2 regions of the Streptomyces sp. NBC_01808 genome follow, and region 1 is predicted to be linked to the other one. Evidence: predicted binding sites of a transcription regulator. Region 1 holds the regulator's gene; the other holds the start of a gene.
What was found. The regulator HspR, encoded in region 1, represses chaperone genes until heat shock. The targets are predictions, from matches to a motif close to TTGAGNNNNNNNNNCTCAA.
Positions count from the first base shown of each region.

Region 2: lon (endopeptidase La) is a predicted target of HspR. The motif match lies at 2,170-2,188, and genes of this name have one in related genera.

Region 1 is NZ_CP109072.1:4,393,659-4,402,830, forward strand. It holds gene OG946_RS19210 (FG-GAP repeat protein) at 62-655, opposite strand; gene OG946_RS19215 ((Fe-S)-binding protein) at 911-3,211, opposite strand; gene dnaK (molecular chaperone DnaK) at 3,594-5,459, shown strand; gene grpE (nucleotide exchange factor GrpE) at 5,456-6,247, shown strand; gene dnaJ (molecular chaperone DnaJ) at 6,290-7,477, shown strand; gene OG946_RS19235 (heat shock protein transcriptional repressor HspR) at 7,483-7,953, shown strand; gene OG946_RS19240 (NACHT domain-containing protein) at 7,970-9,172, opposite strand, start outside.
Region 2 is NZ_CP109072.1:5,894,442-5,903,613, forward strand. It holds gene OG946_RS26200 (HAMP domain-containing sensor histidine kinase) at 1-433, opposite strand, end outside; gene OG946_RS26205 (response regulator transcription factor) at 430-1,179, opposite strand; gene OG946_RS26210 (spermidine synthase) at 1,291-2,103, opposite strand; gene lon (endopeptidase La) at 2,212-4,641, shown strand; gene OG946_RS26220 (hypothetical protein) at 4,850-5,512, shown strand; gene OG946_RS26225 (hypothetical protein) at 5,512-6,549, shown strand; gene OG946_RS26230 (hypothetical protein) at 6,642-6,857, opposite strand; gene OG946_RS26235 (lysozyme) at 7,298-8,179, opposite strand; gene OG946_RS26240 (MarR family winged helix-turn-helix transcriptional regulator) at 8,566-9,060, shown strand.

The DNA.
Region 1 (9,172 bases):
GGCTCATGCAGCTTTCTGCGAACTTGTTGGGTAATGAACCTAGTTCGCAGGATTCATCCGGTCATTCCTGGCCCATCAGGTAGTGACCCAGGTCCTCGTCCGCGAAGCCCGTGCCGAACCGCGCCCCGCCCGTACGGCCGGGCCCCTCGAAGTTGTCCGGGCTGAACGCCACGGAGCCGGTCGCCGTCAGCCCGCCCGCGGCGCCGCGCAGCGACCAGATAGCGCCCGTGCCGTTCTCCTCGGGCGCGCCCACCGCAAGCTCCGCCCGGCCGTCACCCGTGACGTCCCCGAACGCCAGCGCCAGGCCGAACCGGTCCCCGGTCTCCGCCACGCCCTTCACACCGGGGGTGTCCTGGTGGAACGCCTGCGCGCCACGGGTCTTGAGCCCGTCGGAGCCGCCCTTGAGGAGCACCACGGAGCCGGCCGACTGCTTGCTGCCGATGGCCTCGTACGGCACGCCCACGGCGAGGTCGGCGAAGCCGTCGCCGTCGAAGTCGGCCCGTACGGCACGGTCGTCGGCGGCGGCGCCCGCAGAGACAGCAGCGGCGTCGGCCGTCCCGCCCCGGTCCTCCGCCCCCGCCGCCGGGGCGGTGACGGCCGCCGTGCCGGCGGTGGCGAGACAGGCGGTCAAGGCGGCAAGGGTGCGGATGCGCATGGGGGGTCCTTCCGGTGACGGTCTGACGGGCGGGTTGCGTTCACTCCCGCGTCATACGACACGCCCCGCCCGGCGATGGTTGTCCGCCCCGGGCGCAGGGATCGGCGCTTGACGCCCCACGGCCGGCCCCGTGTGGCTCACGGGGCCGGCCGCCGTGGGGGGTTGCCTGTGGCGTCCCGTCCTACGTCACGTCTGCCGCACGCCGTACGGCCGTTCCTCGCCGTACTACGGCGCCGTACCGCGCCGCCGCACCGACTACGTCGCCGGCTGCGGCTCCGGCTCGCTCTCCGCCGCCTCGGTGCCGTCCCCCGGCGGCTCTTCCGCCGGCGTCTTCACCGAGTCGAGCAGAAGCTGCGCCACGTCCACGACGGCCAGCGACTCCTTCGCCGTTCCCGCGTTCTTCTTGCCGTTTACGGAGTCCGTAAGCATCACGAGGCAGAAAGGGCACGCCGTGGACAGAATGTCCGGGTTCAGCGACAGCGCCTCGTCCACGCGCTCGTCGTTGATCCGCTTGCCGATGCGCTCCTCCATCCACATGCGCGCGCCGCCCGCGCCGCAGCAGAAGCCGCGCTCCTTGTGCCGGTGCATCTCCTCGTTCCGTACGCCCGGGACCTTGGCGATGATCTCGCGCGGCGGCGTGTAGACCTTGTTGTGCCGGCCCAGGTAGCAGGGGTCGTGGTACGTGATGATCCCCTCGACCGGCGTCACCGGGACCAGCCGGCCCTCGTCCACGAGGTGCTGGAGCAACTGCGTGTGGTGGATGACCTCGTAGTGGCCGCCGAGCTGCGGGTACTCGTTGGCGATGGTGTTGAAGCAGTGCGGGCAGGTGGCGACGATCTTCTTCTTCGCCTTCTCGACCGTCACACCTTCGTCTGCGTCCTCGCCGAACGCCATGTTGAGCATCGCGACGTTCTCCTCGCCCAGTTGCTGGAAGAGGAACTCGTTGCCCAGCCGCCGCGGCGAGTCGCCCGTGCACTTCTCGTCGCCGCCCATGATCGCGAACTTCACGCCGGCGATGTGCAGCAGCTCCGCGAACGCCTTGGTGGTCTTCTTCGCCCGGTCCTCCAACGCGCCCGCGCAGCCGACCCAGTACAGGTAGTCGACCTCGGAGAGGTCCTCGACGTCCCTGCCGACGACCGGGATCTCGATGCCCGTGTCCGCCGCCAGCTCCTTGGTCCACTCCAGCCGCTGCTTCTTGGCCAGCCCCCAGGGGTTGCCCTTCTTCTCCAGGTTCTTCAGCATCGTGCCCGCCTCGGACGGGAACGAGCTCTCGATCATCACCTGGTAGCGGCGCATGTCGACGATGTGGTCGACGTGCTCGATGTCGACGGGGCACTGCTCGACGCACGCGCCGCAGGTGGTGCAGGACCACAGCACGTCGGGGTCGATGACGCCCTGCTCCGCCGCGGTGCCGATCAGCGCGCGCTCCGCCTCGGCCAGCGCGTCGGCCGGCACGTCGGCGAGCTGTTCCGCGGTGGCCTTCTCCTCGCCCTCGGCGGACTTGCCGCCGCCGGCGAGGAGGTACGGGGCCTTGGCGGCGGCGTGCTCGCGCAGCGACATGACGAGCAGCTTGGGCGACAGCGGCTTGCCGGTGTTCCAGGCCGGGCACTGCGACTGGCAGCGGCCGCACTCCGTACAGGTGGAGAAGTCGAGGATCCCCTTCCACGAGAAGTGCTCGACCTGACTGACGCCGAAGACGGTCTCCTCGCCGTCCTCGTCGTCGAAGACGGTCTCGAAGTCGATCGGCTTGCCGCCGGAGGCCATCGGCTGGAGCGCGCCGAGGGCCACCGCGCCGTCTGCGTTGCGCTTGAACCAGATGTTGGGGAAGGCGAGGAAGCGGTGCCAGGCCACGCCCATCGTGGTGTTGAGGCCGAGGACGAGCGCCCAGATGAAGGAGGTCGAGATCTTGATCATCGCGACGAGGTAGACGAGGTTCTGCACGGCGCCGGTGCTCAGCCCGTCGACCGCGGCGGTGACCGGGTACGACGCGAAGTAGGCGGCCTCGTAACCGCCGACGTGGTGCAGCGAGCCCTCCAGCCCGCGCAGCACCAGGATGCAGATGCCGATGACGAGGATGACGTACTCGACGAAATACGCCTGCCACATCGTCGAGCCCGTGAAGCGCGACTTGCGGCCGGCCTTCGACGGCAGGCTGAGCTGCCGGATCACGATGAGCGTGAGGATGCCGAGCGTGGTCATCAGCGCGAGGAACTCGACGTACAGCTCGTACGGGAGCCACTCGCCGATCACCGGCAGCAGCCAGTCGGCGACGAACAACTGGCCGAAGGCGTTGACGAGGGTCAGCACCAGGGTCAGGAAGCCGATGGCGACGAACCAGTGGGCGAAGCCGATGACGCCCCAGCGGTTCATCCGGGTGTGGCCGAGGAACTCCCTGACCAGCGTGACGCTGCGCGCGACCGGGTCGTCCGTGCGGCTGCCGGCGGGGACCGGCTTGCCGAGCCGGACGAAGGCGATGATCTGCCCGACGGCGCGAGCGAAGAGCGCGGTGCCGACCGCGGTGATCACCAGCGATACGACGATGGCGGCGAGCTGCATGGAGGGCTCCTCGACCGGACTGCTCTGCGTGTCTGCTCTGCGTGTCTGCTGTATCTGCTCTGTGTGCGTGTGTGGGCCGCACGTGTAGTACGTGCCCCGCTACTCGGCTTACCCAGCTACTACTAAGCGGTAACTTATCTCTTCTCCGCCTGAGGGTACCCGGGTGGCCCCGGCCCCCTGAAGCCGCCCGGCCGGTGATGTGCGTCGCGCTCCCGGTGCCGCCGCGGCCCTCGGCCCGTAGCCCGAAAACCCGTTCCCACCTGCACTGACGCACAAAACTTGAGTGGAGCTGACTCAGGTGAATTGCGCCGGGAGTGGTCGGCATGGCACTCTTGAGCCTGTCCAGCTCAAGGCAGAGCATCTGATCCGGAGGATAGACAACATGGCACGTGCGGTCGGCATCGACCTGGGCACGACGAACTCTGTCGTCAGTGTTCTCGAGGGCGGTGAACCCAGCGTCATCACCAACGCCGAGGGCGCCAGGACCACGCCGTCCGTCGTCGCCTTCGCCAAGAACGGCGAGGTGCTCGTCGGCGAGGTCGCGAAGCGCCAGGCGGTCACCAACGTCGAGCGGACCATCCGGTCGGTCAAGCGCCACATGGGCACCGACTGGAAGCAGCCGATCGACGAGAAGGAGTTCACCCCCCAGCAGATCTCCGCCTTCATCCTGCAGAAGCTGAAGCGGGACGCGGAGGCGTACCTGGGCGAGAAGGTGACCGACGCGGTCATCACCGTCCCGGCGTACTTCAACGACTCCGAGCGCCAGGCCACCAAGGAGGCCGGCGAGATCGCGGGCCTCAACGTCCTGCGGATCGTCAACGAGCCCACCGCCGCCGCCCTCGCCTACGGCATGGAGAAGGAAGACCAGACCATCCTGGTCTTCGACCTCGGCGGCGGCACCTTCGACGTCTCCCTGCTGGAGATCGGCGAGGGCGTCGTGGAGGTCAGGGCCACCAACGGTGACAACCACCTCGGTGGTGACGACTGGGACCAGCGCGTCGTCGACTACCTGGTCAAGCAGTTCCAGAACGGCCACGGCGTCGACCTGTCCAAGGACAAGATGGCGCTGCAGCGCCTCCGCGAGGCCGCTGAGAAGGCGAAGATCGAGCTGTCCTCGTCCTCCGAGACGACGATCAACCTGCCGTACATCACCGCTTCCGCGGAAGGCCCGCTGCACCTCGACGAGAAGCTGACCCGGGCGCAGTTCCAGCAGCTCACCCAGGACCTCCTGGAGCGCTGCAAGACGCCGTTCCACAACGTCATCAAGGACGCCCGCATCGAGCTGGGCGAGATCGACCACGTGGTCCTCGTCGGCGGCTCCACCCGCATGCCGGCCGTCGCCGAGCTGGTCAAGGAGCTGACCAGCGGCAAGGAGGCCAACAAGGGCGTCAACCCGGACGAGGTCGTCGCCGTCGGCGCCGCCCTCCAGGCCGGTGTGCTCAAGGGCGAGGTCAAGGACGTCCTGCTGCTCGACGTCACCCCGCTGTCCCTCGGCATCGAGACCAAGGGCGGCATCATGACCAAGCTCATCGAGCGCAACACCACGATCCCGACGAAGCGTTCGGAGACCTTCACCACGGCCGAGGACAACCAGCCGTCGGTGCAGATCCAGGTCTTCCAGGGCGAGCGCGAGATCGCCGCGTACAACAAGAAGCTCGGCATGTTCGAGCTGACCGGCCTGCCGCCGGCCCCGCGGAACGTGCCGCAGATCGAGGTCACCTTCGACATCGACGCCAACGGCATCATGCACGTCGCCGCGAAGGACCTCGGCACGGGCAAGGAGCAGAAGATGACCGTCACCGGCGGCTCCGCGCTGCCGAAGGACGACATCGAGCGCATGATGCGCGACGCCGAGCAGTACGCGGAGGAGGACCACAAGCGCCGCGAGGCGGCGGAGACGCGCAACCAGGGCGAGCAGGTCGTCTACACCACCGAGAAGTTCCTCCAGGACAACGAGGACAAGGTGCCCGGCGATGTGAAGTCCGAGGTCGAGGGCGCGATCACCGACCTCAAGGAGGCGCTGAAGGGCGAGGACACCGCGGCGATCCGCGAGGCGACGGAGAAGGCCGCGGCCACCAGCCAGAAGCTCGGTCAGGCGCTCTACGCCGACGCCCAGGCGTCCGGCCCCGCCGCCGCCGGCGGCGAGGGCGCCCAGCAGGCGCAGAACGACGCGCCCGCCGGTGCCGACGACGACGTCGTCGACGCCGAGATCGTGGACGACGACAAGCCCAAGGGTGGTGCCGCGTGACGGAGGAGACCCCGGGCTTCGAGGAGAAGCCCGACGTCCCCACCGACGCAAAGACAGCGGAGGCACAGCAGGGCGGCCCGGACGGGGCGGGCAACTCGCCCGTCGGCGCACGGCGCGCCGACGGAGCCGGGCCGGGTGCCACCGCCGGGAACGGGGACGCGAACAGCCCGCTTGCGGTTCGTCTGGACGAGACCCGCAAGGCGCTCGACGAGCGGACGAAGGACCTGCAGCGGCTCCAGGCGGAGTACCAGAACTACCGCCGGCGGGTCGAGCGGGACCGGGTGGCGGTCAAGGAGGTCGCGAACGCGAACCTGCTGACCGAACTGCTGCCCGTGCTCGACGACATCGGCCGGGCCCGGGACCACGAGGAACTGGTCGGCGGGTTCAAATCGGTCGCCGAATCGCTGGAGACCGTCGTGGCCAAGATGGGCCTCATGCAGTTCGGTAAGGAGGGCGAGCCCTTCGACCCGCTGATCCACGAGGCGCTGATGCACAGCTACTCGCCGGATGTGTCCGAGACGACGTGCGTGCAGATTCTCCAGCCTGGGTATCGGATCGGCGAGCGTACGATCCGCCCCGCGCGGGTCGCCGTGGCGGAGCCGCAGCCGGGGGCGTCGTCCGGGTCGCAGGGCAAGGAGGGCGAGAAGCCGGACGAGAAGCAGGCGGACGCGGACGAGGGCGGACCGGAGTCCGCCGGCGCCGCGGACGGCGGCGGCTCGGACGCCTCCGGATCCGCGAAGCCGGGGTCCGGCGGAGAGACGGACAGCGGTGGCCCGGACGAGGGGTGACGCCGTAGCGGCCGCCGAGGGACGAGAGGAGGGACGCCGGGAATGAGTACCAAGGACTTCATCGAGAAGGACTACTACAAGGTTCTCGGCGTCCCGAAGGACGCCACCGAGGCCGAGATCAAGAAGGCGTACCGCAAGCTCGCCCGGCAGTACCACCCGGACGCCAACAAGGGCGACGCCGCGGCCGAGGAGCGCTTCAAGGAGGTCTCCGAGGCCAACGACGTGCTCGGCGACCCGCAGCGGCGCAAGGAGTACGACGAGGCGCGCACCCTCTTCGGCAACGGCGGCTTCCGCCCGGGCCCGGGCGCGGGCGGCGGCGGCTCGTTCAACTTCGACCTCGGCGACCTCTTCGGCGGCTCGGGCCCCGGCGCCCCCGGCGGCGGCCAGACCACCCCCGGCGGCTTCGGCGGCGGCCTGGGCGACGTCTTCGGCGGGCTGTTCAACCGCGGCGGCGGGCGTACGCAGCCGCGCCGCGGCCAGGACATCGAGTCGGAGGTCACGCTCAGCTTCACGGAGGCCATCGAGGGCGCCACGGTCCCGCTGCGGATGTCGTCGTCCGCCCCCTGCAAGACCTGCGCCGGCACGGGCGACAAGAACGGCTCCCCGCGGGTCTGCCCGACCTGCGTGGGCACCGGTCAGGTCTCCCGCGGCGGCGGTGGCGGCTTCTCGCTGACCGACCCGTGCGTGGACTGCAAGGGCCGCGGGCTCATCGCCCAGGACCCCTGCGACGTCTGCAAGGGCAGCGGCCGCGCCAAGTCGTCCCGCACGATGCAGGTCCGCATCCCCGCGGGGGTGCAGGACGGGCAGCGGATCCGGCTGCGCGGCAAGGGCGGCCCGGGCGAGCGCGGCGGTCCCGGCGGCGACCTGTACGTCGTCGTGCACGTCGACGGCCACCCGGTCTTCGGCCGCAAGGGCGACAACCTGCTGGTGACGGTCCCCGTCTCGTTCCCGGAGGCGGCCCTCGGCGCGGACATCAAGGTGCCCACGCTCGGCGGCCCGCCGGTCACCCTGAAGCTGCCCCCGGGCACGCCCAACGGACGCACGATGCGCGCCCGCGGCAAGGGCGCGGTCCGCAAGGACGGCACGCGCGGGGACCTGCTCGTCACCGTCGAAGTGGCGGTGCCGAAGGAGACGGACGGCACGGCGCGCGAGTCGCTGGAGTCGTACCGGAAGGCGACCGCGGGCGAGGACCCGCGCGCGGAGCTGTTCAAGGCCGCGAAGGGAGCTTGACGACGATGAACGGCAGAAACGGCGGACGCGGCGGCCCCCGCGGCCGCAATCCGTACGAGCTGACCGAGGAGACGCCGGTCTACGTCATCTCCGTAGCCGCGGAACTCTCGGGCCTGCACCCCCAGACCCTGCGCCAGTACGACCGTCTGGGCCTGGTCTCCCCGGACCGCACCGCGGGCCGCGGCCGGCGGTACTCGGCGCGGGACATCGCGCTGCTGCGGCAGGTCCAGGCGCTGAGCCAGGACGAGGGCATCAACCTGGCCGGGATCAAGCGGATCATCGAGCTGGAGACGCAGGTCGCTGCGCTCCAGGCGAAGGTGGCGGAGCTGACGGACGCGGTGGACGGCGCGGCGTCGGCGATGGCGCAGCGGGAGGCGCAGGTGCACGCGTCGTACCGGCGGGACCTGGTGCCGTACCAGCAGGTGCAGCAGACGAGTGCGCTGGTGGTGTGGAAGCCGAAGAAGAAGCGGGGTTAGCTTCGCGGCCGCCGGCTCAGTCGGCGAGGTACTGGACCTCCACGTGGGGCGGGAGCCCGGCGTGGAGGTCTTTCATGTACGGACGCAGGGAGACCTCGCGCAGGGAGCCGAGTCCGGCGAGCGGGGAGAGGTCCAGCGGGCGGCTGCCCGGCGGCAGGTTGAGCCCGAGTTGGACGATCCGCGGGAAGAGCTGCGGGAGCCGGCTCAGGCCGAGTTCGTCGGCGGGCCGGTCGTCGACGAGTGCGAGGAACTGGAGGCCCGGCAGTGCGGCGTTGGCGGGGGCGATGGCCAGCAGGTCCGGTCGGCACCGCAGCCCTTGGAGCCGGGGGAGCTCGGCCAGTGCCGGCCAGTCGTCCGCGGCGGCCTCGTGCCGCCAGCCGAGAAAGACGTCGCGGAGTCTGGGGTGCTTGGCCAGGGGGCGCAGCCCGGAGGTCCGGGCGGTCAGCAGGTTGAGCGTCAACAGTGTCGGCAGCGGCGGCAGCGTATCGAGGTCCAGCGGGCGTCGCCGCTCCGGCGACAGCGAGAGGACTTTCAACCGCGGGATGGCGGCGAGGATTTCGGGGACGGCCTCCGCCAGGCCCGGCACCGTGTCCAGGATCAGGTCGGTCAGCGGCAACCCGGCCAGAGCCGAGGCGTCGTACAGGTCGACGCAATCGCTGAGCCGCAGGTGGCGCAGCTCGTTCTGCTCACGCAGGAAGTCGAGATTCATCAACCTCGGCTGGCTGCGGACGATCAGCTCGGTGAGGCGGGTCGTGGCGAGTGTGTCGTGCAGCCCGGCGGGGTCGAGGGGGCCACGAATGTCGAGCATCGGGCGACCGCCGAGTCGGCGCAGGACCCGCAGCTCGGCGTCGGAGGTGACGGTGAAGAACAGTTCGTCCGGGTCGAGCCTTGCGATGACCTCGTTCGCGTACTCCTCGGTGTCGAAGCGGTGCCAGGCCCAGGCGAGTTGCCGGCGTACGTCCAACGACGGATGGGTGGCGTAGCGGGCGAGGAACGGGATGGCGCGGTCCGAGTCCACGTGGCTGGCGGCTACGGCGACGAGGTCCGGGACATCGGTCTCCTCCGGGCCCGGCAGCAACTCCAGCACCAGGGGACCGGCCGCGCCCAGCGCCCGTGCCTCCAGCGTCGTCGTCGGCGGGACCAGCGCCTCCGTCGCCCGCTCCACCGCCTCTCGTACCGCCGGTGCCAGCTCCGCCGCGTGCTCCAGGCAAGCAGCCGC
Region 2 (9,172 bases), 1.5 Mb from region 1:
TGCGCAGCTCGTGCGAGACGTTGGCGACCAGCTCCTTGCGGTGCCGGTCGACGGACTGCAGGTCGGCCGCCATCCGGTTGAACGTCTGCGCCAGCTCGCCGAACTCGTCCCGGCGGCGGGTGGCCAGCCGGGCGGTGTAGTCGCCGTGCGCCATGGCCCGGGTGACCGCGGTCATCTGCACCAGCGGCGACGTCAGCCGCTGGCCCACGAACTGGGTGATCAGCAGCGAGGCGATGAGCGAGAAGACCGTGATCAGCCGGACCTCGGTGGAGGAGCGGATCGCCACCCACACCAGCCCGGTGGCGATCACCACCGAGCCGATGACCAGGGCGCCCAGCGCCGCGTTCACCGACCGCACCGGGTCCAGCGGGCGCAGCGCGTCCCACACCCGGTGCCAGAAGCCGGGCTCCGCGCCGCCGTCCGGCACCGTCATGTGACGGGGGTCTCCAGCGCGTACCCCACACCGTGCACCGTACGGATCCGTTCCGCGCCTATCTTGCGGCGCAGCGCCTTGATGTGGCTGTCGACCGTCCGCGTCCCCGAGGCGTCCTCCCACTCCCAGACCTCCACCAGGAGCTGCTCGCGGGAGAGCACCGCCCGCGGCTGGTTGGCCAGACACGCCAGCAGCTCGAACTCCGTCGGCGTCAGATGCACGTCGTCCCCGCCGACTCGCACCCGCCGCTCGGTGTGGTCGATCTCCAGCTCGCCCAGGCGCAGCGTGTCGTCCCGGGCCGCACCCGCCGCCAGCGTGGCGCGCTCCACGCGGCGCAGCAGCACGTGCACCCGCGCGGCCAGCTCACGCATGGAGAAGGGCTTGGTCATGTAGTCGTCGGCGCCGACGCCGAGGCCGACGAGCATGTCCGTCTCGTCGTCCCGCGCGGTCAGCATCAGCACCGGCACGAGCCGCTGGGCCTGCACCCGGCGGCACACCTCCAGCCCGTCGAAGCCGGGCAGCATCACGTCGAGCACGAGCAGGTCGGGCGCCCACTCCGCGGCGGTCGCCACCGCGGCCGGGCCGTCCCCCGCCGTACGTACCTGGAAGCCCTCGGCGCGCAGCCGCGCCGATATCGCCTGCCCGATGGTCGGGTCGTCCTCCACGACCAGCACCCTGCGCTGGGCGCCGGGCGTCACTGCGGCCGCGTGGTCGGCGCGGCCGTTCAGGGCTTGTCTGTCTGCCATGTGTTCGTGGCCCTCGCCGTCTCTTCCCCGTAGGCCCTCCGGTTCAGCTAGCAGCGTATGGGGAGGTGACACGCCTCGGCTACGGAACGGGGAGCCCCCGCCCGGGGTTCCCTACGCGCCGTCCGCCGCGCCGTCCGCCGCGCCGTCCGGCTCGCCGTCCGCCTCGTCGTCCGGCTCGCCGTCCGCCGCGCCGTCCGGCGGGCGGACGGCGAGGTGGACGGCATCGGGGGCACCGCGGCGTACGGGGATCTCCTCGGTGCGTACGTCCGTGAACCCGGCCGTGCGGAGGGCGGCCTCGAAGGCGGGGGAGGGGCGGGCCGACCAGACGGCGAGGACGCCGCCGGGGGCGAGGCGGTCGCGGCAGGCGGCGAGGCCGGCGGGGGCGTACAGGCCGGAGTTGCCCTCGGTGACGGTCCAGTCGGGGCCGTTGTCGATGTCCAGGCAGACCGCGTCGTAGCGGTACGGGGCGGTGGCGAGGTGGTCGAGGAGGTCCGCCTCGACGAGTCCGACGCGGCGGTCGGCGAGGGCCGCGCCGCTGAGGTACGCGAGGGGCGGGGCCCCGGACGACGGCCCGGCCGCGGACACCCGGCCGGCCGCGGGCCCGGTGTGCCACTCGATGACCGCCGGCTCGCGCTCGACCACCGTGATCCGCCCCCAGCGCGGGTCCGCCGCCGCCTCGGCGAGCGAGAAGCCCACGCCCAGCCCGCCGATCAGCACCGCGGGCGCCGCCGCCGCCGGGTCCAGCGCCTCGGCCGCGGCCCGGATCAGCAGCCGCTCGGAGCGGCCGTCGGAGGTGTCCATGAGGAAGACGCCGTTCGCGATGATCTCGTGGTGCGCCCCGCGCCGGCGCAGCACGACCTCCCCGTACGGGCCGGACCTGCGGTCGAGCGTCACCGCGCCCGCCGCGTCGTTCTCGCTGCTCATGGCCCCCATCCTGCCCGATCGCTGACAGCGAACAGACGCCCGGGAACAACCCGGGACCCCTCCGGGTTGAGCGCATGTAACTCAACTTGCATGCCGAAGGGGAGATCAATGGCTACTGAGTCCGGCTCCAGCACGCCGCTGGCCCTGCCCGTCCTGCCGCTCGATGACGAGGTCGTGCTCCCCGGCATGGTCGTGCCGCTCGACCTCTCGGACGGCGAGGTGCGGGCCGCGGTCGAGGCCGCCCAGGCCGAGGCGCGCGGCAGCGGACGCAAACCCCGGGTGCTGCTCGTCCCGCGGGTCGACGGCACCTACGTGGGCACCGGCGTCCTCGGCCGCGTCGAGCAGGTCGGCCGGCTGGCCGACGGCGACCCCGGTGCGCTGATCCGCGGCGTCGCCCGGATCCGTATCGGCGCCGGCACCACCGGCCCCGGGGCCGCGCTGTGGGTGGAGGGCACGGAGATCGAGGAGTCCGTCCCCGACCCCGTTCCCGGCGCCGTCACCGAGCTGACGAAGGAATACAAGGCCGTCGCGACCGACTGGCTGCGCAAGCGCGGCGCCTGGCAGGTCGTGGACCGCGTGCAGCAGATCGACGACGTCGGCCAGCTCGCCGACAACTCCGGATACTCGCCGTTCCTGACCATCGAGCAGCGCGTGGAGCTGCTGGAGACCGCCGACCCCGTGGCCCGGCTCAAGCTCGCCACGCAGTGGCTGAAGGAACACCTGGCGGAGCAGGACGTCGCCGAGTCCATCGCCAAGGACGTCCAGGAAGGCGTCGACAAGCAGCAGCGCGAGTTCCTGCTGCGGCGCCAGCTGGAGGCCGTGCGCAAGGAACTGCGCGAGCTGAACGGCGAGCCCGAGGGCGAGGAGTCCGACGACTACCGCGCCCGGGTCGAGGCCGCCGACCTGCCCGAGAAGGTCCGCGAAGCGGCCCTGAAGGAGGTCGACAAGCTGGAGCGCAGCTCCGACGCCTCGCCCGAGGGCGGCTGGATCAGGACCTGGCTCGACACCGTCCTGGAGATGCCGTGGAGCGAGCGCACGGAGGACGCGTACGACATCACCGGCGCCAAGGAGATCCTGGACGCCGACCACGCGGGCCTGGAGGACGTCAAGGAGCGCATCACCGAGTACCTGGCGGTGCGCAAGCGCCGCGCCGACCGGGGCCTGGGCCTCGTCGGCGGCCGGCGCGGCGGCGCCGTGCTCGCGCTCGTCGGCCCGCCCGGCGTCGGCAAGACGTCCCTGGGCGAGTCCGTGGCGCGGGCCATGGGGCGCAAGTTCGTCCGGGTCGCGCTCGGCGGCGTCCGGGACGAGGCGGAGATCCGCGGCCACCGGCGTACGTACGTCGGCGCGCTGCCCGGCCGCGTCGTCCGCGCCATCAAGGAGGCCGGCTCGATGAACCCGGTCGTCCTGCTGGACGAGATCGACAAGGTCGGCTCCGACTTCCGCGGCGACCCCGCCGCGGCCCTGCTCGAAGTCCTGGACCCGGCGCAGAACCACACCTTCCGCGACCACTACCTGGAAGTCGAGCTGGACCTGTCCGACGTGGTCTTCCTGGCCACCGCGAACGTCCTCGAAGCCATCCCCGAGGCGCTGCTGGACCGGATGGAACTGGTCCGCCTCGACGGCTACACCGAGGACGAGAAGGTCACCATCGCCCGCGACCACCTGCTGCCACGGCAGTTGAAGCGCGCGGGACTGGAGGCCGGCGAGGTCGCCATCGACGACGACGCGCTGCGGAAGCTGGCAGGCGAGTACACCCGCGAAGCGGGCGTACGGAACCTGGAGCGCGCCCTCGCCCGGCTGCTCCGCAAGATCGCGGCGCAGCACGAACTGGGCGACGCGAAGCTGCCGTACGCGGTCGGCGTCGACGCACTCCGCCCGCTGATCGGCCGTCCCCACCACACCCCGGAGTCCGCCACCGACCCCGCGGAACGCCGCACGGCGGTCCCGGGCGTCGCGACGGGCCTGGCGGTGACGGGCGCGGGCGGCGACGTCCTCTACATCGAGGCGTCGCTGGCCGACCCCGAGTCGGGCGCCTCCGGACTGACCCTCACGGGCCAGCTCGGCGACGTGATGAAGGAGTCGGCGCACATCGCGCTCTCCTTCCTGCGCTCGCGCGGCGCGGAGCTGGAGCTGCCGGTGGCCGACCTGAAGGACCGGGGCATCCACCTGCACGTGCCGGCGGGCGCGGTCCCGAAGGACGGCCCGAGCGCGGGCATCACGATGACGACGGCGCTGGCGTCGCTGCTGAGCGGCCGGCAGGTGCGCACGGACGTGGCGATGACCGGTGAGGTGTCGCTGACGGGCCGGGTGCTGCCGATCGGCGGCGTGAAGCAGAAGCTGCTGGCGGCGCACCGGGCGGGGGTCACCACGGTGATCATCCCGAAGCGGAACGAGCCGGACCTGGACGACGTCCCGGCGGAGGTGCTGGAGAAGCTGGAGGTCCACCCGGTCTCCGACGTCCGCCACGTCCTGGACCTGGCCCTGACCCCGGCGGGCGCCACGGCGCAGGCGGAACCGGAGGTGCCGGTGGCGGCGTGACTTGGACCCTGACGGCCTGACCCCCGACTCGCCCGTCCTCTGTCCCTGCCCCCTACCCCCCGCCCCTAGGCACGGCCCTTCCCGACCACCCACCCGGGAGGGGCCGTTCGGCGTGCTGCGGCGAGGCCCGCGGGGCAGCCTGACGGAACCGTCCGCGCCTTGGTAGCGTCCTGTCACTCGAAGTGCCCTCACCGTTACTGGAGTCGACGTGGTCCGCCAATTCCGCTCAGCCACCCTCGCGGCGGTCGCCGCCGCGGCCCTGCTGGTCTCCGCGTGCGGCGGCGACGACTCCGGGTCGTCGGACGACAAGATCGAGGGTGCGGAGAAGAGCAGCCCGGCGGCGTCGCCGTCCGCGCCGGACGGGGACGCGGACGCGCCGGAGATCAAGCTGCCGCAGAGTGTGGAACTGGTCTTCGAGGACTGGGAGTCGGAGAACCCGGAGGAGCAGGCGGTGCTGGACTCCGGCGCGCAGCGCCAGCGGGCTACGTACGAGGCGATTACCCAGGACCCGCCCAACCCGAACTCCGAGTACATTCCGCTCTACAACATGAAGGGCACCGGCGCGTGGACGTCGCTGCAGGACTGGATCGGCGAGTTCAAGGACGCCAACGCCACCGTGGAGGGCACCTTCCGCTTCTTCGACCCGGAGGTGAAAGTCGCCGACAACGGCTTCACCGCCACTCTCCGCTTCTGCTCCGACGAGCGCGACGTGGACCAGAAGAACCGTGAAACCGGCAAGGTCCTGACCCAGTCGGACCCGTACGAGTACGTCGAGTACCGCACGACGCTGCAGAAGAACGACGAGGGCGTGTGGCAGACCGCCGACGTCACCAATCACCGGGACGAGTGCAACGCGAGCGGACTGTCCTGATGAAGACCGTCAGGCTGGCGACCTTTGGGCTGGCCACCGCCTTACAGCTCCTGTTCTGCATGCAGAGCGCCTTCGCCCAGGACGGCATCGGCCTGGAAGGCGACTCGAACCCGGACGACGGCACCATCAGCGCCACCGCCACCCAGGTCGTCGTCCACCAGACGGGGGGCAGCGGGCAGGGTGGGCAGCCCATCAGTGCGGTGGACACGAACTGGACGCCGCCCGCCTGCTGGCACGAGCCCGTCGCCTCTCCGCGGGAGCTGGAGCAGGCGGTGAACGCCATCGAGAACGGCAACCTCGTCCCCGTCAACAGCCGCCTCCAGTGGGGCATCGACCTCATGCACGAGTACTACCGCGACGGCGCCGACGGAAATCCCGAGAACTACAACCTCGACAAGCAGGGCGAGGGCATGTGGTGGCGCGCCGTGCGCAACCCCAACCGGGAGGACGAACTCGAAGCCGGCGACTGCGACCAGCAACTGATGTTCTGGGCCGACGACGGCGCCGAACCCGACGTGCCCACGGCCATCACCCCCGAGATGCTCGCCGAGTATGCCTACGACTCCGTGAAGGTGCCCGACACCGAGATCGAGATGCAGCCAGCGGACGACCGGCTGAAGGTCAACCTGCCCACCTGGATCTGGCAGGAGCCCGCCGCCTTCGACGAGGTCCGGGTGCGGGCGGAGTTGCCCGGCACCGGGCTGTGGGCCGAGACCACCGCCACGCCCACGAGCCTGCGGCTCGATCCGGGGACGGAGGACGCCGAGGTCCACCCCGAGGGCGGGGAGTGCGCGATCGACGAGGACGGGAGCGTCGGCGAACGCTACCGGCGGGGCGAGCCCGAGGCGGTGCCGGCGTGCGGGATCACGTACCGGCGCTCCAGCGAGGCCGCGGGCGGCTCGTACGGGCTGAAGGCGTCGATCACGTGGGAGGTCGACTGGACCGGCTCGGGCGGTACGGGCGGCGACCTGCCCGACGGCGTCTTCGAGACGACGTACGACGTGACGGTGGAGGAGATCCAGACCGTGGTGCGCTGACCGGAACGCATTTTCCGGCCGCGGTCACTCCTCGAAGACGAAGGCGCGGCCCAGCGCCTGGTCCGAGATGCAGATCCGCATCTCGCTCATGGTCAGCCTGTCCGCGAGTTCGGTGACGGACGGCTCCCTGCCCTCGACGATGGGCGACCCAGCATCATCAGCCGCCCCAGCAGCTCGGACGCCTCCTCGCCGCCGACCGCGCCAGACTCCGGCTCGGGCGGCCGGGAGGCGTCGCGCGGCAGGGTACGGCGCAGCGCGATGCGCACCTCCACCGACTCCTCCGAGCTGATCGTCAACTTGTCGGCCACGGCGCCTCCTTGTCCTGATGACGACTCGTTCGGCCGCGGTGCCTCCCCCTCGTGGTCGGTCGCGGACGGGCTTTTCGGCAACACGGCGGGGGGAGCGGAAGGCGCACGTGGGAGACAGGCCGACCGGCTGGTCCGTGGTGGGCCTGCCGGGAGACCCGGCACCGGCCGAGCCGGAGACCCTGCGGAAGTTCAGGAAGTTCTGCTCCCAGCGCGAAGACGACGCCTGGCGGGCCTCGAACCGCACGTACCGGCCCGATCGTGCGGGTGGAAGAGGCCGGGCCCGGGCGCGGCGTGGGCCCGTCCGGACGTCACCCCCCGCATGGTCGTCGACCTGCGGGAGGCTCTCGTGGCCGCCGGGTGTCTGCCCGCCGGGGACGGGTGACCGCCGGTCCCTCCGGAGGAGCAGCTCCGGAGGAACCGGCGGGGGTTGAAGGGGCGGGTCAGCCGTTGGCCAGGGCCTGGAGGCGGTCGTAGGCGCCGTTGAACTTGTTGTGGTCGCCCACCGTCGGGCCCGTCGAGGTGTACTGCCAGAAGGTGTAGAAGCCCCAGCCCGCCGGCAGCGTGCCCGGCGAGGAGGCGTAGCGGGCGATCCACAGCGGGTGGTTGCCCGCGTAGCCGCCGTAGTTGCCGGTGCACTGGGTCCACCAGTTGGTGTTCGTGTAGATCACCGCGTACCGGCCCGTGCGCTCGCGGTAGCGGGTGAGGAAGGAGCTGATCCAGCTCCGCATCGAGGCCTGGCTGAGGCCGTAGCACGTGGCGCCGTAGGGGTTGTACTCGATGTCCAGCACGCCCGGCAGCGTCTTGCCGTCGCGGGACCAGCCGCCGCCGTTGCTCGCGAAGTAGTCGGCCTGGGCGGCGCCGCTCGCGCCGTTCGGGAGAGCGAAGTGGTACGCCCCGCGGATCATCCCGACGTTGTACGAGCCGTTGTACTGCTGAGCGAAGTACGGGTTCTTGTAGCTCGTGCCCTCCGTGGCCTTGACGTACGCGAAGCGGTTGCCCGCGTTCCAGAGCGTGGACCAGTTGACGTTGCCCTGGTGGCTGGAGACGTCGACGCCCTCGACGGTCGCCAGCGGGCCCGCCTCCTGGCCGGCCGCGCCGGCCGACCCGGCGGGGGCGCCGGTGCCCTCGTGGAGGCGGATGCCGGCGCCCATGTACGCCTCGCCGCGCTCCAGGTCGCGGGGGTTGGGGTTGAGCCGGTCGCCGGCCGCGGCGGCCGGGCTCGTCAGGCCGACGACGAGGGAGAGCGAGGTGGCCGCCACGGCGGTGGCGGCGGCGAGGGAGCGGCGCCCGATGCGCCGGCGGGTGCGGACTGCGGATGACATGCGTTCCTCCGGGTGTGGGGGTTCCTCGGTGGTGCCGGATTTGGCGGTGGTACCGGTGGTGCCGTGGTTCCGGTAAGCCGTGATTCCGGTGGTGCCGGTAGGCGGAGGGGCGGAGGTGCCGGGCGTGTGGTGCTGCCGGCTCGGGGGCGTGGCGGGAGCGGCGGGGCGGCAGTGGCCCGTCCTCGTACGCCTGCGGGGCCTTGACCCGGCCCTTGGTGTGGCCATGTCACTACGTGCTGCGCCGAAGGTAAGCGCAGTGCGCGCGGGAGCGAAAGAGGGCCCGGCAGGTGCCTTTGGTCTACGCCTGCGAAATACTGGGAGAGCTGCGGCTTCTGTCGCTTCTGAAGAAAATTTTCAGCCCGTGGAAAGCCGGAAGGGCCCCTGACGTGCACAAGGCCGAAACCCCCGGAGGCGAGCAGGCGGACGAGGAAAATGGTGTGGACCACGTCTTCCTCGATCTGGAGCGGGAACTCGCGGTCTTCTACCGCCGGGCCCGCGGCATCGCGGCGGACATGGCCCGCCAGGTCGACCCCGGGCTCGAACCCGGCGCGTACGCCCTGCTGGCCCAACTGGAGGGCGCCGGGCGGCGCGCCACCGAACTCGCCGGCTACTTCAACATCGGCAAGGCGACCGTCAGCCGGCAACTCCACGCCCTCGAAGAACTCGGCCTCGTCGACCGCGAACCCGACCCCGACGACGGGCGGGCGGCGCTCGTACGGCTGACGGAGGAGGGGCGGCGGCGGGTGCTGAGCGTACGGCGGGCGCGGCACGCGGAGTACGTCCAGCAACTCGCCGGCTGGGACCCGGCCGAGGTCGCGGAACTCGCCCGGCTGCTGGGGCGGTTCAACGAGCTGAACGCGGGCGGGGGCGGGCGGCGGTAGGGGCCCGCCGCCGCGGCCGCGGCGTCTCGGGGTGCTGTCTTCTTGCGCCGTCGCGGGCGGCGTGGTGGGTCGTCCCGGGCCGCTTCGTACGTCGCCCCGGGTGCCTTGGCGC